3 regions of the Pantoea sp. E2023-21 genome follow, and region 2 is predicted to be linked to each of the others. Evidence: predicted binding sites of a transcription regulator. Region 2 holds the regulator's gene; each other region holds the start of a gene.

Region 1 (6,534 bases), 960 kb from region 2:
AAGTTCAGCCTGGCAGCACCACCGTTCTGGCCGACACCGCGATTCGCGGTGAAGACCTCGACGAAGCGCGCGCGCTGGAAGCGAAACGTAAAGCAGAAGAGCACATGAACAGCAGCCACGGCGACGTGGATTATGCTCAGGCTTCTGCGGAACTGGCGAAAGCCATCGCGAAACTGCGTGTCATCGAGCTGACCAAAAAAGCGATGTAATCAGGCTTTATGCGTCACGAAATGCCAGCCCTTTGGGTTGGCATTTTTTTTGCCTGAATTTTGCCGCCATGCGCTTACCTCCGCTAATTTCGACCCGAGAAAAATGTAGTAATCTCAGGGCTAAACCTTACACTTTCGAAAGTTGAAGAGAATCAGGATAGATATGTCTACGAACGCGATGAGTGTGGTGATCCTGGCCGCTGGCAAAGGCACCCGAATGTATTCCGACCTGCCCAAAGTGCTGCACACCCTTGCAGGTAAACCCATGGTCCAACATGTGATTGATGCCGCAACCGGTTTGGGCGCACAGCAGATCCATCTGGTTTATGGTCACGGCGGAGATTTACTCAAGTCGACGTTAGCGGATAACGCACTCAACTGGGTGTTGCAGGCAGAACAGCTCGGCACCGGCCACGCGATGCAGCAGGCCGCGCCCTTCTTTGCCGATGACGAAGATATTCTGATGTTGTACGGCGATGTGCCGCTGATCTCGCAGGCCAGCTTGCAACGTCTGCGCGACGCGAAACCGGCGGGTGGCATTGGCTTACTCACCGTGGTTCTGGATAATCCAACCGGCTACGGACGTATCGTGCGTGAAAACGGCACGGTGACCGGCATTGTTGAGCAGAAAGATGCTTCGCCAGAACAGCTGAAAATTCAGGAGATTAATACCGGCATCCTGATTGCCAATGGCGGCGATCTCAAGCGCTGGCTGGCGCAGCTCAATAACAATAATGCGCAAGGCGAATTCTATATCACCGATATCATCGCCATGGCACACCACGAAGGCCGCGTGATCAATGCGGTGCATCCGGCGCGCATCAGCGAAACCGACGGCGTCAACAACCGCCTGCAGCTGGCAACGCTGGAGCGTGTTTACCAAAGCGAGCAGGCAGAAAAACTGTTGCTTGCAGGAGTGATGCTGCGCGATCCGGCGCGTTTCGATCTGCGCGGTTCACTGCAACATGGCCGCGATGTTGAGATCGACACCAACGTGATCATCGAAGGTAAGGTTACGCTCGGCAACCGCGTCAAAATCGGTGCAGGCTGCATCATTAAAAACAGCGTGATTGCTGACGACTGTGAAATCAGCCCTTACTCGGTGATCGAAGATGCCACGTTAGCCGCCGCCTGTACGGTTGGACCTTTTGCACGTCTGCGCCCGGGCAGCGAATTAGCGGAAGAAGCGCATGTTGGCAATTTCGTAGAAATGAAGAAAGCCACGCTCGGCAAAGGCTCTAAAGCTGGCCATCTCTCTTATCTTGGCGATGCGGAAATTGGCGCGGGCGTAAATATTGGCGCAGGCACCATTACCTGTAACTACGATGGTGCCAACAAGTCCAAAACCATCATCGGCGACAACGTGTTTATTGGTTCGGACACCCAGCTGGTGGCACCTGTCAGCGTGGCGAGCGGTGCCACCATTGCGGCTGGCACCACCATAATGAAAGATGTGACAGCTGCTGACCTGGTCTATAACCGTAAAGAGCAGAATCAAAAGTCTGGCTGGCAGCGTCCGGCGAAGAAGAAATAAATTTTAAAGGCCGACAACGATCGGCCTGTTAGCAGTGCCATAAAAAATATCCCCACTCTCTACAAGGCTCGGGGAAATCAGGTCGTATGACAACGCAATGGCCGAAAGCCATGAAGTCAGGAAATTACTATGTGTGGAATTGTTGGTGCAGTAGCGCAGCGTGATATCGCAGAAATTCTGCTGGAAGGTTTGCGTCGTCTTGAATATCGCGGTTATGACTCCGCCGGTCTGGCGGTGGTCGATCGTCAAGGCCACATGACGCGCCTGCGTCGTCTGGGCAAAGTGCAAAACCTGGCGGAAGCAGCAGAACAACAGCCGCTGATTGGCGGCACGGGCATCGCTCACACGCGTTGGGCGACACACGGTGAGCCGTCAGAGGCCAATGCGCATCCGCATATTTCTGAGCACATTATCATTGTGCACAACGGCATTATCGAGAACCATGAGCCGCTGCGCGCGCAGTTGCTTGAGCGCGGCTACCGCTTTGCCTCAGAAACCGACACCGAAGTGGTGGCGCATCTGGTGCATTGGGAGCAGAAGCAGGGCGGCACGCTGCGAGAAGTGGTGTTGCGCGTCATCCCGCAGCTGCGCGGTGCGTATGGCATGGTGATCATGGACAGCCGCGATCCTTCACTGCTGGTGGCAGCCCGTTCCGGCAGCCCGCTGGTGATTGGCCGTGGCGTGGGTGAAAACTTTATTGCTTCCGATCAGCTGGCCTTGCTGCCGGTGACGCGTCGCTTCATCTATCTGGAAGAGGGCGATATTGCCGAAATCACCCGCCGCGAAGTCACCATTATCGATCGTAACGGTAAAACGGCTAAGCGCGCCGAAATCGAATCGACCGCACAGTACGATGCCGGTGATAAAGGCATTTATCGTCACTACATGCAGAAAGAGATTTACGAGCAGCCAAACGCGATTAAAAACACCTTAACCGGTCGTTTTAATCACGGCGAAGTCGATCTCAGCGAGCTGGGTCCGGATGCTGAAAAGCTGCTGGGTCAGGTCGAGCATATTCAGATCATCGCCTGCGGCACGTCATACAACTCCGGCATGGTATCGCGTTACTGGTTCGAATCGCTGGCCAACATTCCCTGTGATGTGGAAATCGCCTCTGAATTTCGCTATCGCAAATCAGCGGTGCGCAAAAATAGCCTGCTGATCACGCTGTCACAATCCGGGGAAACCGCCGATACGTTGGCGGCGCTGCGTCTGTCGAAAGAACTGGGTTATCTCGGTTCGCTGGCGATCTGTAACGTGGCCGGTTCATCGCTGGTGCGTGAGTCTGATTTGGCGCTGATGACCAAAGCCGGCACTGAAATTGGCGTTGCTTCAACCAAAGCCTTCACCACGCAGCTCGCGGTATTACTGATGCTGGTGGCGAAACTCGGTCGTCTGCACGGCATGAAAGCCGAAACCGAGCACGAAATTGTGCACGGATTGCAGGCGCTGCCAAGCCGCATCGAGCAGATGCTGGCGCAGGATAAAGTGATCGAAAATCTGGCGGAAGGTTTCTCGGATAAACATCACGCGCTGTTCCTTGGCCGTGGCGATCAGTATCCGATCGCTATGGAAGGCGCGCTGAAGCTGAAAGAGATTTCCTATATCCACGCAGAAGCCTATGCGGCGGGCGAGCTGAAGCACGGCCCGCTGGCGCTGATCGATGCCGATATGCCAGTGATTGTAGTCGCGCCAAACAATGAACTGCTCGAGAAGCTGAAATCCAATATTGAAGAGGTGCGCGCGCGCGGCGGTTTGCTGTACGTGTTTGCCGATCAGGATGCCGGTTTCAGCGACAGCGATGGCATGAAAATCATCTCTCTGCCGCACGTAGAAGAGGTGATAGCACCGATCTTCTATACGGTGCCGCTGCAACTGCTTTCTTATCACGTGGCGTTGATCAAAGGCACTGACGTTGACCAACCGCGTAACCTGGCGAAATCAGTTACCGTTGAATAATCAGTCACAAGAGTGGGCCCGCAATGGGCCCGCTTCATTTCTGCGCACTGTCATATAACTGTCATATTTCGTACATTTCACTGTCATCAAACTGTCCTATTTTCCCTCCAGCAGCAATCACTAACTCCTACTAAAAAGGCATTGAGCCTGATTTTTTTGAATCCCCTGGAGGGAACATGACACTGATGCGTAGCACCGTAGCCCGAATCCTCGCCGCCACCTTCGCCGTAAGCGCGGTATCTGCTTTTGCAGCAACCGATCTGACTGGCGCAGGCGGGACATTCCCGGCGCCGGTTTATGCCAAGTGGGCAGCCGAGTACCAGCAAGCCACCGGTAGCAAAGTTAACTATCAGGGAATTGGTTCTTCAGGCGGCGTGAAGCAAATCATTGCTAAAACCGTCGATTTCGGTGCGTCTGATGCGCCAATGAAAGAAGAAGATCTGCAGAAAAACGGCCTGTTCCAGTTCCCTACCGTCATCGGTGGTGTGGTGCTGGCGGTTAACATCCCAGGTGTGAAATCAGGTGAATTAACCCTCGACGGTAAAACCGTGGGTGATATCTACCTCGGCACCATCAAAAAGTGGAACGACCCGGCGATCACTAAACTGAACCCAGGCGTGAAACTGCCCGATTCCAACATCAACGTGGTTCGCCGCGCTGACGGTTCCGGTACGTCATTCGTCTTCACCAGCTACCTGGCGAAAGTGAACGAAGAGTGGAACAGCAAAATCGGTAAAGGTAACACCGTTAACTGGCCAACCGGCCTCGGCGGTAAAGGTAACGACGGTGTGGCCGCCTTCGTGCAGCGTCTGCCGGGTTCAATTGGCTACGTGGAATATGCTTACGCTAAGCAGAACAACCTGACCTACACCAAACTGGTTGATGCCGACGGTAAAGCGGTAGCACCAAGCGAAGAGAGCTTTGCTAATGCAGCGAAAGGCGCAGACTGGAGCAAAACCTTCGCTCAGGATCTGACCTTCCAGAAAGGCAACGATGCATGGCCGATCACCTCAACTACCTTCATCCTGATTTACAAAGATCAGGCGAATGCGGAGAAAGGTAGCGAAGTGCTGAAGTTCTTCGACTGGGCTTACAAAGGTGGCAGCAAAACCGCCACTGACCTGGATTATGCCGCGCTGCCTGAAAGCGTAGCAAACCAGATTCGTGCAGCGTGGAAAGCCAACATTAAAGATAGCGCCGGTAAAGCGCTGTACCAGTAACTGACCTATCCGGCTACTCCAATGGGCGGCGTCATGAATGCCGCCCTGATATCCTCCTGAGAACAGAGAATTCTATGGCTGCCACTAAGCCGACGTTCAAAGCCCCCGGTAAACAAGGCGACATGATTTTCGGCGCACTGGTCAAACTGTCTGCGCTTATCGTGTTGCTGTTGATGGGCGGCATTATCGTCTCCCTGATTTTCTCCTCCTGGCCAAGCATCCAGAAATTTGGTTTCTCTTTCCTGTGGAACAAAACCTGGGATGCGCCAAACGAACAATTTGGTGCGCTGGTACCGATTTACGGCACCCTCGTCACCTCGATTATCGCCTTGATCATTGCCGTGCCGGTGAGCTTCGGCATTGCGCTGTTCCTGACTGAACTGGCGCCAGGCTGGCTGCGTCGCCCGCTGGGCACCGCCATTGAATTGCTGGCAGCGATTCCCAGCATCGTTTACGGCATGTGGGGCCTGTTTGTTTTCGCCCCGCTGTTCGCCGAATATTTCCAGGCGCCGGTTGGCAATGTGATGTCGAATATCCCGATTGTCGGCACGCTGTTCTCTGGCCCGGCTTTTGGTATCGGTATTCTTGCGGCGGGCGTGATTCTCGCCATCATGATCATTCCTTACATCGCCTCGGTAATGCGTGACGTGTTTGAGCAAACGCCGGTAATGATGAAAGAGTCGGCTTACGGTATCGGCTGTACCACGTGGGAAGTGATCTGGCGCATCGTGCTGCCCTTCACCAAAAACGGTGTGATCGGTGGCGTCATGCTCGGTCTGGGGCGCGCGTTGGGTGAAACCATGGCGGTGACTTTTATCATCGGTAACACCTACCAGCTGGATAGCGCCTCGCTGTTTATGCCCGGTAACAGCATTACCTCCGCGCTGGCCAACGAATTCGCCGAGGCGGAATCCGGTGTCCACGTCGCCGCGCTGATGGAGTTGGGCCTGATTCTGTTCGTGATTACCTTTATCGTGCTGGCGATCTCCAAACTGATGATCCTGCGACTGGCGAAGAGTGAAGGAGCCCGTTCATGACCGTTATTGAAGTGCAGGCTCGCGCTGAGCTGGAAGCCTCGCGCCGCAAAATGCAGGCGTGGCGCAGTACCAAAAACAAAATTGCCCTGACGCTGTCGCTGATGACCATGGCCTTCGGCTTGTTCTGGCTGGTGTGGATTTTATTCACCACCGTCACGCGCGGTGTTGATGGGTTGAGCTGGTCACTGTTTACCGAATCGACCCCGCCGCCCAATACGGCTGGCGGCGGTTTAGCGAATGCCCTGGTCGGCAGCGGTTTACTGATTTTCTGGTCAACGATCATCGGAACGCCGCTCGGCATCATGGCCGGGATTTACCTGGCGGAATATGGCCGTAAACACTGGCTGGCAGAAGTGATTCGCTTCATCAACGATATTCTGTTGTCTGCCCCGTCGATTGTGGTCGGCCTGTTCGTCTACACCATTGTGGTGTCGCAGATGCAGCACTTCTCTGGTTGGGCCGGTGTGGTTGCGCTGGCGCTGCTGCAAATCCCGATTGTGATTCGCACCTCCGAAAACATGCTGCGTCTGGTGCCAGATAGCATGCGTGAAGCGGCTTATGCGCTGGGTACGCCG
Region 2 (6,534 bases):
TGCTGCCACTGCGCAAAGTCATCCTGTTGCTCCAGTGTGCAGGTAAGTGCCAGCTCACCGCACAGCGCTTGCCACTGGGTGTTCACCGTTGTGAGCTGCTGGTCGTATTCGCTGATTTCCTGCTGCAGCGACTGCTGCTGTTGCAGCGACAATTTTTGCTGCTCGCCTTTGGCGGTGCCGGACTCTTTCAGCTGCGCCACGCGCGTTTCCAGCTCGGCCAGACGCTGCTGATTGGCGCCTGGCTCAAGCTGCTGATATTGCGCGATAGCCGGATGCTGGCACGAGCCGCACAGCGGGCAGGGCTGATCCGGCTGCAGTTTCGCGCGCTCATCAGCCAGCTGGGCGATAGTGCGCTCCAGCTCGCAGATTTTGCGCACATCAAGCAGCGCCTGATGTTCCCGCTTGTAGGCTTCGCGCAATACCTGCAACGCCTGTTCAGCTTCCTGATGTTCCTGCTGTAACTGCGCCAGTTTCTGCTGACGCTGCACCCGCTGCGGCTGTAGCGAGCGCCACTGCGCGGCGAGCAGGCTGAGCTGCTGCCGCGCAGCACGCTGCGCTTGATGTTGCGTCAAGGCAGCACGCAGCTGCGGACTGGCGACTTCAGACTCAAGCGAAGTCAGTGCTTGCTCCGCTTGCAGCCGCTGCTGCGCGGCCTGCGCTTCGGCTTGCTGCAAGGGTTGCGCCGCCTGTTCACGCTGGGTCTGCGCCTGTTGATGCTGCTCCAGTTGGTTGCGCTGCTGCTGTTGCTGCGCAATCAACTGTTTTAGCGTCTGTTCGCGTTCATCCAGTCGGGCGATCTCCGCCTGCCAGCGGGTCAGTTCAGCGCCCCAATGGGCCACTGCAGCTTCTCGGGAGCGGAATTCCTGCTGCTGCGCCAGCTGCTGTTGTAAATGTTCACTTACCTGCTGTTGCTTGCTGAGCGCGGTTTGGCTGGTTTGCAGCGCCTGTTGCTGCTGCACATGCAGCCGCTGTTGCTCATCCAACTGCTGTGACAGGGTGGTGATGCGTTGATCGAGCGGGATAACCTGCTCGGTCAGCAGCGTTTCTAGCTGCTGCTGTTGCTGTAACGCCTGCTCGCGTGCCTGCTGCGCTGCCTGATAGTGGCTTTCGTGCTGTTGCAGCGCGCTTTTGGCCTGCTGCTGTTGCGCCTGTCGCTGCTGTGATTGCTGTTCCAGCGTGCGACGATCGCTTTGCAACTGTTCGCGCTGTTGTAGCTTCTCACGCAGTTTTTCTGCCGGTTCGGCCCGCGCCAGCCGCTGACGATCGCCATCGGCCTGCTGCCAGGCCTGTTGCGCGGCAAGCAGCGTCTGTTCCGCCTGCTGCTGTTCCTGCATTAGCTGCTGTTGCTGCATCAGCCATTGTTGCTGTTGTTGCGCCAGCGTTAGCTGTTCGCTGAGGGCTTTCTCCTGCACACTCAGATCCGCCAACTGCTGCGTCAGTTCTGAGCGGCGCGCTTCATCGAGCAGCGACATGCCGCCGGCGCGGGCGCGCAGCGTCTCCAGTTCGCCACGCGCGGTGCGCCAGCGCTCGTAAATCTGCACCGAGATTTGTCCGTAAATTTCGGTGCCGGTTAGCTCTTCCAGCAGCTCGGCGCGTTCGCCGGGTTTGGCATTCAGAAAGGCGGCAAACTGGCCCTGCGACAGCATCATCGAGCGGGTAAAGCGGGCGAAGTCGAGTCCCGACAGGGTTTCAATTGCTTTCAGTTTGTCGCCGACTTTATCGGCGATGATTTGATTATCGGCTACGCGTGCCAGCTCGACGCGCGGCACCTGTAGCTTGCCGTCGGCCAGGCCGCGCGCGCGGTTCTGGCTCCAAAAGGCGCGCCAGGCTTCCCCTTTGATCTCAAACTCCACTTCGGCCAGACACTCGGCGGTGTCTCGCGTGATCAGCTCATTCTGCGTTTGCGACAGCGTGCCGAGGCGCGGCGTCTGGTGATAGAGCGCCAGACAAATGGCATCAAGCAAGGTGGTTTTGCCCGCGCCGGTGGCGCCGGTAATGGCAAATAATCCGTTGCTGGCAAAAGGCTCACGGCGGAAATCGATAAACCATTCGCCGCGCAGTGCATTGAGGTTTTTAAAGCGTAGCGTCAAAATTTTCATGCAGATGGATTCTCCAGCGCCGCGAGGGTGGTGCGGAACAGCTGCGTGAGTTGCTCGGCCTGCTCTGCATCCAGCTGATCTTCCTGCGCCAGGCGGCGGGCAAAGACCTCTTCCACTTTTAATTCGCTCAGAGTTTCGTTCTCCAGCCGTTCCAGGCTGCGCTGCCGCTGCTCCCGGCTGCGGCGCACCAGCAGTACTTCAACCGGCAGTTTTTCGGTCAGTGCTTCAATACGGCGTTGCAGATCGCTGAGATATTCCTGCGTGGTGATCTCAATATCCAGCCACGTGGGCTGTTCGCTGGCGCTTTCGCGGAACTGCGCCAGCTGATGTTCGATCTCCGCCATTGAGCCTTTCAGCATCTGCATCGGCTGGAAGTGCGGAATGGTCAGCGGCGTGACCGTCTCCAGCGTGGTGCTGAACGTCAGCAAGAAGACGCTTTTCTCACGGCCGAGTTCATCAAAACTGAGCGGAATCGGCGAGCCGCTATAGCGAATATGCTCGCTGTTGGCGATGCGCTGCGCGCGATGGATGTGACCGAGCGCGATGTAATCCGCGGGTGGAAACGCCTGCGCCGGAAACGCATCCAGCGTGCCGATATAGATGTCGCGCACCGAATCGCTTTTTGTCACGCCGACAGTGGTGAGATGGCCGGTGGCGATGATCGGCAGCGTGCTGTCCAGCGCCTCGCGCTGCGCCAGCGCGGCAGCATAGCAGTGCTGATAATGCTGCTCGATCGCTTCCAGCAGCGAAATCTGCTTCTCGCGCCCCGATTGTCCGGCCTGACTGCGCAGGATATCGCGTGGACGCAGATAAGGAATGGCGCACAGCAGCGCACCCGGCGCGCCATCGCGCTGCGTGAGCGTTAACACCTGCTGTTCGCCTTGTGGTGTGGCGCTGGTGATCACCTGGGTATTCAGGCAGGCCAGCAGCTCGCGCGATTCATTCAGCGTCGCCACCGAATCGTGATTGCCCGCCAGCACCACCAGTTGACAGCCGCTCGGCTGCAGCGCCACCACAAAACGGTTAAACATTTCGCGCGCGTAGCTCGGTGGCGAGCCGGTATCAAACAGATCGCCCGCGACGATGAGCGCATCCACCTGATGCTGCACAATCTGATCCAGCAACCAGTCAAGAAACGCCTGGTGTTCCCGGGCGCGACTTTTGCTGTAAAAGAACTGGCCGAGATGCCAGTCAGCGGTGTGAATGATGCGCATGTTTGCTCCGTGCTGAGTTTAGCGAAGGCGAATTATAACCACTTAAGATCACAAAGAAAAAAAGCAAATTTTTATTGTGACATTTCCGTTTTTTATCTATCTATCTTAAGGCAGTGTTTTTCATAAAAGTGTCACAAAACTGACGCATAATGACGCCGCAAATCCCAGTGACACGGTGTCACACTAGCAGGAGTTACAATGGCTAAGCGCATTTTGGTTGTGGAAGACGAAGCTCCCATCCGTGAAATGTTATGTTTCGTGCTGGAACAGAATGATTACCAGCCTATTGAGGCGGAAGATTATGACAGCGCGATTGGTAAGCTGATCGAACCCTGGCCTGATTTAATTCTGCTGGACTGGATGTTGCCCGGCGGCAGCGGTATCCAGTTTATTAAGCATTTGAAGCGTGAAGCCATGACGCGCGACATTCCGGTGATGATGCTGACGGCGCGCGGTGAAGAAGAAGATCGCGTGCGCGGTCTGGAAGTGGGGGCGGATGACTATATTACCAAGCCGTTTTCGCCAAAAGAGCTGATGGCGCGTATCAAAGCGGTGATGCGCCGTATTTCGCCGATGGCGGTGGAAGAGGTGATTGAGATGCAGGGGCTGAGCCTCGATCCGTCATCGCACCGCGTGATGTCGGAAACCACGCCGCTGGAGATGGGACCGACCGAATACAAACTGCTGCACTTCTTTATGACGCATCCGGAACGCGTTTACAGCCGCGAACAGCTGCTGAACCACGTGTGGGGCACCAATGTGTATGTCGAAGATCGCACCGTCGATGTGCATATTCGCCGTTTACGTAAAGCGCTGGAACTGACCGGCCACGATCGCATGGTTCAAACCGTTCGCGGAACAGGGTATCGTTTCTCAGCCCGCTACTAAACGTAAACGGAGTTTTTACCGTGCTGGAACGACTCTCCTGGAAGAGACTTTTGACCGAGCTGGCGCTGGTCTGTTTACCTGCGCTGGTGTTGGGTCTGTTGTTCGGCTATCTGCCGTGGCTGCTGCTGATTGCGGTGAGCGGCGTGATGTTGTGGCATTTCAGAAATCTGATGCGTTTGTCGCACTGGCTGTGGGTCGATCGTTCAATGACGCCGCCCACCGGACGCGGCAGTTGGGAACCGCTGTTCTATGGTCTGTATCAGATGCAGCTGCGCAACCGGCGGCGTCGGCGTGAGCTGGGTAATCTGATCAAACGTTTCCGCAGCGGTGCAGAATCGCTGCCAGATGCCGTGGTACTGACCACTGAAGAGGGCACCATTTTCTGGTGCAATGGTTTGGCGCAACAGCATCTTGGCTTGCGTTGGCCGGAGGATAACGGCCAGAACATCCTCAATTTGCTGCGTTATCCTGAATTTTCCCGTTATATCCGCCAGCGCAAGTTCGACATGCCGCTGACGCAGATCCTCAATAATCAGCATCATATGGAATTCCGCGTGATGCCATACAGCGAAGGGCAGTGGCTGATGGTGGCGCGTGATGTCACCCAAATGCACCAGCTGGAAGGCGCGCGACGTAACTTCTTTGCTAACGTCAGCCATGAACTGCGTACGCCGCTAACGGTGCTGCAGGGTTATCTGGAAATGATGGACGACTCGGTAATGAACGAGCGCACGCGCAGCAAGGCATTGCATACCATGCAAGAGCAGACGCGACGCATGGACAGCCTGGTAAAACAGCTGCTGACCTTATCGCGGATTGAAGCGGCTCCGGCCATCGATCTGAAAGAGACAGTGGATGTGCCTGGCATGCTGCTGCTGTTGCAGCGTGAAGCGGAAACGCTGAGTCAGGGACGTCATACCATCCATTTCCACACCGATCCGCACCTTAAAGTGTTCGGCAATGACGAGCAGCTGCGTAGCGCCATTTCCAATCTGGTCTACAACGCGGTGAATCATACGCCGGAAGGCACGCGCATCGACATCAGCTGGTTGCGTACCAAGCAAGGTGCGCAGTTTAAGGTGTGCGATGACGGGCCGGGCATCAGCGAGCAGCATCTGCCACGCCTCACCGAGCGTTTCTACCGTGTGGATAAAGCGCGTTCGCGCGCTACTGGCGGCAGCGGTTTGGGGCTGGCGATTGTGAAACATGCGCTGGGCCATCATAACGCGCGGCTGGAAATCACCAGCGTGCCGCATCAGGAAACCTGTTTCAGCTTTCTTCTGCCGCAGCGGTTGATTGTGGCTAACGTGGCTCAAGAGCGCGTTAACACCGAGTGAGTCAATTTATTGCCTATGCATTCAGGTGCGCATAAATGCGCACCCTACGAAAACCCAGCTCCGTAAACGTAGGGTCGCCCTTCATGGCGTAATGCCTCAGTTAAGCGCCGAGCGACTTTCGTTCGCCATCGGCTGGGGCAGTTTCAGCTATGCCGTGCGGCGACCGAGCAGAGGACGCCTGGCCGCGCCCTCTGCACTCCCGGGCCCTGCGCCAGCCCAGCCCGCCGCTACGCGGTACCTTCACTCGCTCACGATTCCTGACGGACCGGCGGCGATTCGCTCCTGCTCAGCGCCGCCTCTCGCCGCATCCCTGCGGCTCGCCCTGGAATCCTTCACTCGTTCAGCGGGCAGGGATGTCGCCTCAACACCCACACTGCAGCACCAATGCCTATCTCTTAATCACTATCGCTGTAACGCTTGTAGGGTCGCCATTCATGGCGACCTTTTCGTGCCTCACTGATTGCCATGACGCAATTTATTGCGCGTTAAATCGCGCCGCGACAGAATAGAGCCCTTATTGAATTGCGGAACCGCTCATGAAATCGCTGTTGCTCTCCTGCATGCTGCTTTGCTCTGCTTTAGCACATGGCCAACAAACCATGCTGACCGGCAATCTGAGCAGCGTCGGATCGGACACGCTTGGCTACCTGATGACCTTGTGGGGCGAGGATTTTAGCCGTCAGTCGCCGGGTGTGAACGTTCAGGTGCAGGCGGCGGGATCTTCTACCGCACCGACCGCGCTGGCGGCGGGTGCTGCTCAACTGGGCGCGATGAGCCGCCCGATGCAAATCGATGAACGTCAACTCTTTACCGCGCGCTACGGCTACCCGCCGCTGGCCGTGCCGGTGGCGATGGATGCGCTGGTGGTAGTGGTCAATCAGGATAACCCGTTGCCGCGCATTGCGCCGCAACAGCTCGACGCGCTGTTCTCCATTACCCGCCTGTGCGGCGGGCGGCAAGTGCCGCAACGTTGGGGCGATCTCGGCCTGAGCGAAA
Region 3 (6,534 bases), 1.5 Mb from region 2:
ACGCTTAGCGCCGCAGCAGGGCAACATTCTCTATCGCGCGCAGGATCTCTATCAGCTGAGCGAGAGCGATCGTCGCCGCCTGCTGCGTACCGAATGGGGCGTGGTGCATCAGCATCCGCTCGACGGTTTACGTCCGCAGGTCACCGCGGGCGGCAATATCGGCGAGCGCCTGATGGCGGTGGGCCAGCGTCATTACGGCGATATCCGCAAAGAGGCGATGCGTTGGTTGCAGGATGTGGAAATCCCCGCTAACCGCATCGACGATCTGCCCACCACCTTTTCCGGCGGCATGCAGCAACGTTTACAGATTGCGCGCAACCTGGTGACGCAGCCGACGCTGGTGTTTATGGATGAGCCGACCGGCGGGCTGGATGTGTCAGTGCAGGCGCGTCTGCTGGATTTGCTGCGCACGTTGGTGCGCGAGCTGAATCTGGCGGTAGTGATTGTCACCCACGATCTCGGCGTGGCGCGTTTGCTGGCGCATCGCCTGCTGGTGATGAAGCAGGGCCGCGTGGTGGAGAGCGGGTTGACCGATCGGGTGCTGGACGATCCGCATCATCCGTATACCCAGTTATTGGTTTCGTCGGTGCTGAGTTAACCAGCACCGATGCTGACATACACATTCCGTAGCGGCGCAATTTATTGCGCAAATGCGAACACCGTGCCGCAACAACGCGCGATAAATCGCGCCGCTACGGTTTCGTGCTGCCTTTTGGATGAATTCATCAGGACATCAACATGCAACCTTTATTGCGCGTAGAGCATCTGAGCAAAACCTTTGTACTGCACAACCAGAACAGCGCCGCGCTGCCGGTGTTGCAGGATGCCAATCTCGAAGTGAGCGGCGGCGAATGTGTGGTGCTGCATGGCCGTTCCGGCAGTGGAAAATCCACGCTGCTGCGCGCGCTGTACGGCAATTATCAGGCCAACAGCGGTCACATCTGGCTGCAACATCAGGGTGAATGGATCGATATGGCCAACGCGACCGCCCGCCAGATTCTGGCAATTCGCTGCCATACCGTCGGTTGGGTCAGCCAATTTTTGCGCGTCATTCCCCGCGTGCCGACGCTGGAGATCGTCATGCAGCCGCTGCTCGAACGCGGCACCGAGCGTGCTTTCTGTGAGAAGCGCGCCAAAGAGCTGTTGACGCGCCTCAACGTGCCGGAGCGTTTATGGTCGCTGGCGCCGTCCACTTTTTCCGGCGGTGAGCAGCAGCGCGTCAACATCGCACGCGGCTTTATTGCCGACTATCCGGTGCTGCTACTGGATGAGCCGACCGCTTCGCTCGACAGCGCTAACAGCGCTGCGGTGGTGGAATTGATTGAACAGGCACGCGCCCGTGGGGCCGCCATTGTCGGTATTTTCCATGACGAAGCGGTGCGCGAACGCGTGGCCGATCGCCTGCACGTCATGCAGCCAATGAAAGCAGGAGCAGAAGCATGATCATTAATAATGTCCGGTTGGTGCTGGAGCAGGCCGTGGTGGCGGGTTCACTGGAAATCCGCGACGGGCGCATCGCCAGCTTCAGTGACAGCGTCAGCCACTTGCCGGGCGCGCTGGATGGCGAAAACGCCTTCCTGCTGCCGGGTTTGGTGGAGCTGCACACCGATAACCTCGACAAGTTCTTTACGCCACGCCCCAAAGTTGATTGGCCCGCACACTCGGCGATGAGCAGCCACGATGCGCTGATGGTCGCCAGCGGCATTACCACGGTGCTGGATGCGATTGGCGTCGGTGACGTGCGCGACGGCGGTCATCGCCTGGATAATCTCACCAAAATGATTGATGCGATTCAGGACAGCAATCGCAAAGGCACTAACCGCGCCGATCACCATTTGCATCTGCGCTGTGAGCTGCCGCACAACACCACGTTGCCGCTGTTTGAAGCGCTGATGAACACACCGGAGCTGTCGCTGGTGTCGCTGATGGATCACTCGCCGGGTCAGCGTCAGTACGCCTCGCTGGAGATGTATCGCACCTATTATCAGGGCAAATATCAGCTCAACGACGCGCAGATGGATCAGTTTGAGCGTGAGCAACTGGCGCTGGCTGCCGAGTTCTCCACGCCCAACCGCAACGCCATCGCCAGTTTGTGCCGGTCGCGCGGCATCCCGCTGGCCAGCCACGATGACGCTACGGCAGCGCACGTTGCCGAGTCACATGACGTCGGCAGCGCCATTGCCGAATTCCCGACCACGCTGGAAGCGGCACGCGCGTCTCGCGACTGCGGCATGCAGGTGCTGATGGGCGCGCCCAACATCGTGCGCGGCGGTTCGCACTCCGGCAATGTGGCGGCGGCGGATCTCGCCAGCCACGGCCTGCTGGATATTCTCTCCTCCGACTATTATCCCGCCAGCTTGCTCGACGCGGTGTTCCGCCTGGTTGCCGATGAGCGCAATACGATGACGTTACCGCAGGCTGCCGCGCTGGTGACGCGCAACCCGGCGCAGGCGATTGGCCTGCACGATCGCGGCCGCATCGCCGAAGGGCTGCGCGCCGATTTAGTGCTGGCGCATACCGATCACGGTCATGCGCACATTCGTCACGTCTGGTCGCAAGGGAAGTTGGTGTTCTGATGGCGCGCCTCATCTGGCTAACCGGGCCTTCGGGCGCGGGTAAAGACAGCCTGCTGAACGCGCTGCGTGAAGCGCCGCCGGAGAATTTGCTGATCGCCCATCGTTACATCACGCGCGCCGCCGATGCCGGCGGCGAGAACCATGTGGCGTTGAGCGAAACCGAATTCCGCCGACGCCAGTCGCTCGGTTTGTTCGCCGTGAGCTGGCAGGCGCACGGACTGCATTATGCGCTGGGCGAGGAGATCGATTTGTGGCTGGCGCGCGGACTTAACGTGCTGGTTAACGGTTCGCGCCTGCATCTGCCGATTGTGCAGCAGCATTACGGCGCGCAGCTGCTGCCGCTGGTGTTGCAGGTGTCGCCAGCGGTGCTGGAGACGCGATTGCGGCAGCGCGGGCGGGAGTCTGAAGCGGAGATCGAGAAACGGCTAGCGCGAGCGGCTGAACCGCTGCCGGTGCACTGCTATGCGCTGAACAACGATGGCGCGTTGCGCGATACGCTAGACCAGCTGCGACGTTTGCTGGGTGCGCGATAAATCGCGCCGCTACGGATACGTGCGTTTTTTATGTCCCATTCACACCATTCGCACCATCCGTAGCGGCGCAATTTATTGCGCAATGCCCGGATGGGTGCGGAGCCGATCGCCACGTTGTGACGGGAAAACGCGCTGTCACCGTTTAATCATTTTACTGTCATCAAGCTTTCATCCGCCTTCCCCGTAATAGCGTGCAATCAACAGCTCAGAAGAGATGGAGTGCATCATGGCACAGGCATTACTGAAAACCGTCGTCGACAATCCATTCCCGCCGATTATCGGGCAGGGCAATAAGGTGCTGTCGGTGCAGGGATTGTGCAAAGCGTATGGCGCCAACCAGGTGCTGGATAACGTCAGCTTCGATCTGCATGCGGGCGAGCTGGTCGCGGTGATTGGCCGCTCAGGCGCAGGCAAATCGACACTGTTACACATGCTCAACGGCACCATCAGCGCGTCGCAGGGTGCGATTCTCAGCAATCGCCACGGCGAAGTGGATCGCGATGTGGTCACGCTCAATAGCCGCCAGATGCGCGAATGGCGCAGCGAATGCGGCATGATCTTCCAGGACTTCTGTCTGGTACCGCGCCTCGATGTGCTGACCAATGTGCTGCTCGGGCGTTTAAGCCAGACCTCCACGCTGAAATCGTTCTTCAAAGTATTTTCCGAAACCGATCGCGCTCGCGCCATCGAACTGCTGCAGTGGATGAACATGCTGCCTCAGGCGCTGCAGCGTGCGGAAAACCTCTCCGGCGGCCAGATGCAGCGCGTAGCGATCTGCCGGGCGCTGATGCAGAACCCGCGCATTCTGCTGGCGGATGAACCGGTGGCGTCACTCGATCCGAAAAACACCAAGCGCATCATGGATGTGCTGCGCCAGGTGAGCGAGCAGGGCATCAGCGTGATGGTGAATCTGCACTCGATAGAATTGGTAAAAAGCTACTGCACCCGCGTTATCGGCATTCAGCGCGGCAAAGTGCTGTTTGATGGACATCCTTCCCAGTTGACCGACGGCCTGATGCATGAGCTGTACGGCGACGAAATTAACCAACTCCACTAACTCCCACGGCAAGAGAACAACCACCAATGAAACTGACTTCTTTAGCTTTACTGACTATTGCGATGGCTTTTGGCGTTAACGCAGCGGAAGCACCCAAACAACTGAATCTCGGTATTCTCGGCGGCCAGAACGCCACGCAGCAGATTGGTGATAACCAGTGCGTGAAAGATTTCTTCGACAAAGAATTGCAGGTGGATACCAAACTGCGTAATTCGTCTGACTATTCCGGCGTGATTCAGGGCTTGCTGGGTAACAAAATCGATCTGGTGCTGAGCATGTCACCGGCATCGTATGCATCGGTTTACCTGCAGAACCCGAAAGCGGTGGATGTGGTGGGCATCGTGGTGGATGACAAAGACGGTTCACAGGGTTATCACTCGGTGGTGATCGTCAAAGCCGACAGCCCGTACAAAAAGCTGGAAGACCTGAAAGGCAAATCGTTTGGCATGGCCGATCCGGATTCAACCTCGGGCTTCCTGATGCCTAACCAGGCGTTCAAGAAAGAGTTTGGTGGCACGGTTGACGATAAGTACAACAACACCTTCTCCAGCGTGACCTTCTCCGGCGGCCACGAGCAGGACATCCTCGGCGTGCTGAACGGCCAATTCGACGGTGCAGTGACCTGGACGTCACTGATTGGCGACCGCGAAACCGGTTATACCTCGGGGGCCTTTGGTCGTTTGATTCGGATGGATCATCCCGACCTGATGAAGCAGATCCGCATCATCTGGCAGTCGCCGCTGATCCCAAATGGCCCGATTCTGGTGAGCAATAACTTGCCCGCCGATTTCAAAGCGAAAGTGGTAGCCACCATCAAGAAGCTGGATAAAGAAGATCACGGCTGCTTTGTTAAAGCGGTGGGCGGCGCCCAGCACATCGGCCCGGCAACCGTGGCGGATTACCAGAATATCATCGATATGAAGCGCGATTTGATGAAGGGTTCGCGCGGTTAAGCGATAAAACGGTGCGCATTAATGCGCACCCGACAATGTAGGGTCGCCATTCATGGCGACCGGGTTACACAGGAATCTCCCTCTTGACCGATTTCGAACACTACTACCAACGCATTCGCCGCCAGCAAAAGCGCGACTCGCTGCTGTGGTCGCTGCTGTTGCTGGCGCTCTATCTGGCCGCGGGCAAGATGGCGGAATTTAATCTGCTCACCGTCTGGCAGTCGCTGCCACACTTTTTTGACTACATCGGCGAAACGATGCCGGTGTTGCATCTGTCACTGCTGTTTGCCGACGGCAAAACCGAAGGCTCGCTGGCTTATTGGGGCTATCGGCTGCACTTCCAGCTGCCGCTGATCTGGGAAACCTTGCAGCTGGCGCTGTCGTCAACCATCGTGGCGGTGGCCGTTGCCGGTGTGCTGGCCTTCTTCGCCGCGGATAACACCCAAACGCCGCGCAGCCTGCGCATGGCGATTCGTGCTTTCGTCGCCTTCCTGCGTACCATGCCGGAGCTGGCGTGGGCGGTGATGTTCGTGATGGCGTTTGGCATTGGTGCCATTCCCGGTTTCCTCGCGCTGGCGCTGCACACCGTCGGCAGCCTGACCAAACTGTTCTACGAAGCGATTGAAAGCGCCTCGGATAAACCGGTGCGCGGCCTTGCGGCGTGCGGTGCCAGCAAACTGCAGCGCATGCGTTTTGCGTTTTGGCCGCAGGTTAAACCGACGTTTCTTTCCTACAGCTTTATGCGTCTGGAAGTTAACTTCCGCTCCTCAACCATTCTCGGTTTGGTCGGCGCGGGCGGCATTGGCCAGGAGCTGATGACCAATATCAAACTTGACCGTTACGATCAGGTCAGCATCACGTTGCTGCTGATTATCGTGGTGGTGTCGCTGCTGGATACGCTGTCCGGCTGGCTGCGCCGCCGCGTAGTAGAAGGAGACGTGCCATGATTGCCTTAGCGCCGGATGTCGCCAAACTCAAGCAGGAACATGCCGCGCTGTTTGCCGTGCAGCACCGCTATCTGCGCCGCGTCGCGTTGGTGGCGCTGGCCATCGCGCTCTATTACCTGTTCTTTTTCGAATTCTTTGGCATTGAGTGGAGCCGTTTTCTCGTTGGCTGCCAGCAACTCAGCCGCTATTTCCTGCGTATGTTTGTCTGGCAGGATTTCCTCAACTGGCCGTTTGGGTACTACTTCACGCAAATCGGTATCACGTTGGCGATTGTGTTTTCCGGCACGTTGACCGCTTCGCTGATCGCGCTGCCGGTCTCATTCCTGGCAGCGCGCAACGTGATGCACGATGCGCTAACGCGTCCGATTTCGCTGGTGGTGCGTCGTGTGCTTGATGTCCTGCGCGGCATCGACATGGCGATTTGGGGTCTGATTTTCGTGCGTGCCGTTGGCATGGGGCCGCTGGCGG

The links. The regulator PhoB, encoded in region 2, activates phosphate uptake and scavenging genes when phosphate is short. The targets are predictions, from matches to a motif close to CTGTCATAAAACTGNCNNAT.
Region 1: a site for PhoB is predicted at 3,750-3,769, ahead of pstS (phosphate ABC transporter substrate-binding protein PstS). Genes of this name have one in related genera too.
Region 3: a site for PhoB is predicted at 3,264-3,283, ahead of phnC (phosphonate ABC transporter ATP-binding protein). Genes of this name have one in related genera too.

What each region holds. Positions count from the first base shown of each region.
Region 1 is NZ_CP195344.1:3,239,980-3,246,513, forward strand. Features, by position in the region: gene ACRQ84_RS15255 (F0F1 ATP synthase subunit epsilon) at 1-209, shown strand, start outside; gene glmU (bifunctional UDP-N-acetylglucosamine diphosphorylase/glucosamine-1-phosphate N-acetyltransferase GlmU) at 373-1,743, shown strand; gene glmS (glutamine--fructose-6-phosphate transaminase (isomerizing)) at 1,873-3,702, shown strand; gene pstS (phosphate ABC transporter substrate-binding protein PstS) at 3,879-4,922, shown strand; gene pstC (phosphate ABC transporter permease PstC) at 4,997-5,959, shown strand; gene pstA (phosphate ABC transporter permease PstA) at 5,956-6,534, shown strand, end outside.
Region 2 is NZ_CP195344.1:102,400-108,933, forward strand. Features, by position in the region: gene ACRQ84_RS00500 (SbcC/MukB-like Walker B domain-containing protein) at 1-2,099, opposite strand, end outside; gene sbcD (exonuclease subunit SbcD) at 2,096-3,313, opposite strand; gene phoB (phosphate response regulator transcription factor PhoB) at 3,512-4,201, shown strand; gene phoR (phosphate regulon sensor histidine kinase PhoR) at 4,222-5,538, shown strand; gene ACRQ84_RS00520 (PstS family phosphate ABC transporter substrate-binding protein) at 6,075-6,534, shown strand, end outside.
Region 3 is NZ_CP195344.1:1,649,168-1,655,701, reverse strand. Features, by position in the region: gene phnK (phosphonate C-P lyase system protein PhnK) at 1-598, shown strand, start outside; gene phnL (phosphonate C-P lyase system protein PhnL) at 739-1,443, shown strand; gene phnM (alpha-D-ribose 1-methylphosphonate 5-triphosphate diphosphatase) at 1,440-2,576, shown strand; gene phnN (ribose 1,5-bisphosphokinase) at 2,576-3,109, shown strand; gene phnC (phosphonate ABC transporter ATP-binding protein) at 3,336-4,166, shown strand; gene phnD (phosphonate ABC transporter substrate-binding protein) at 4,193-5,119, shown strand; gene phnE (phosphonate ABC transporter, permease protein PhnE) at 5,203-6,066, shown strand; gene phnE (phosphonate ABC transporter, permease protein PhnE) at 6,063-6,534, shown strand, end outside.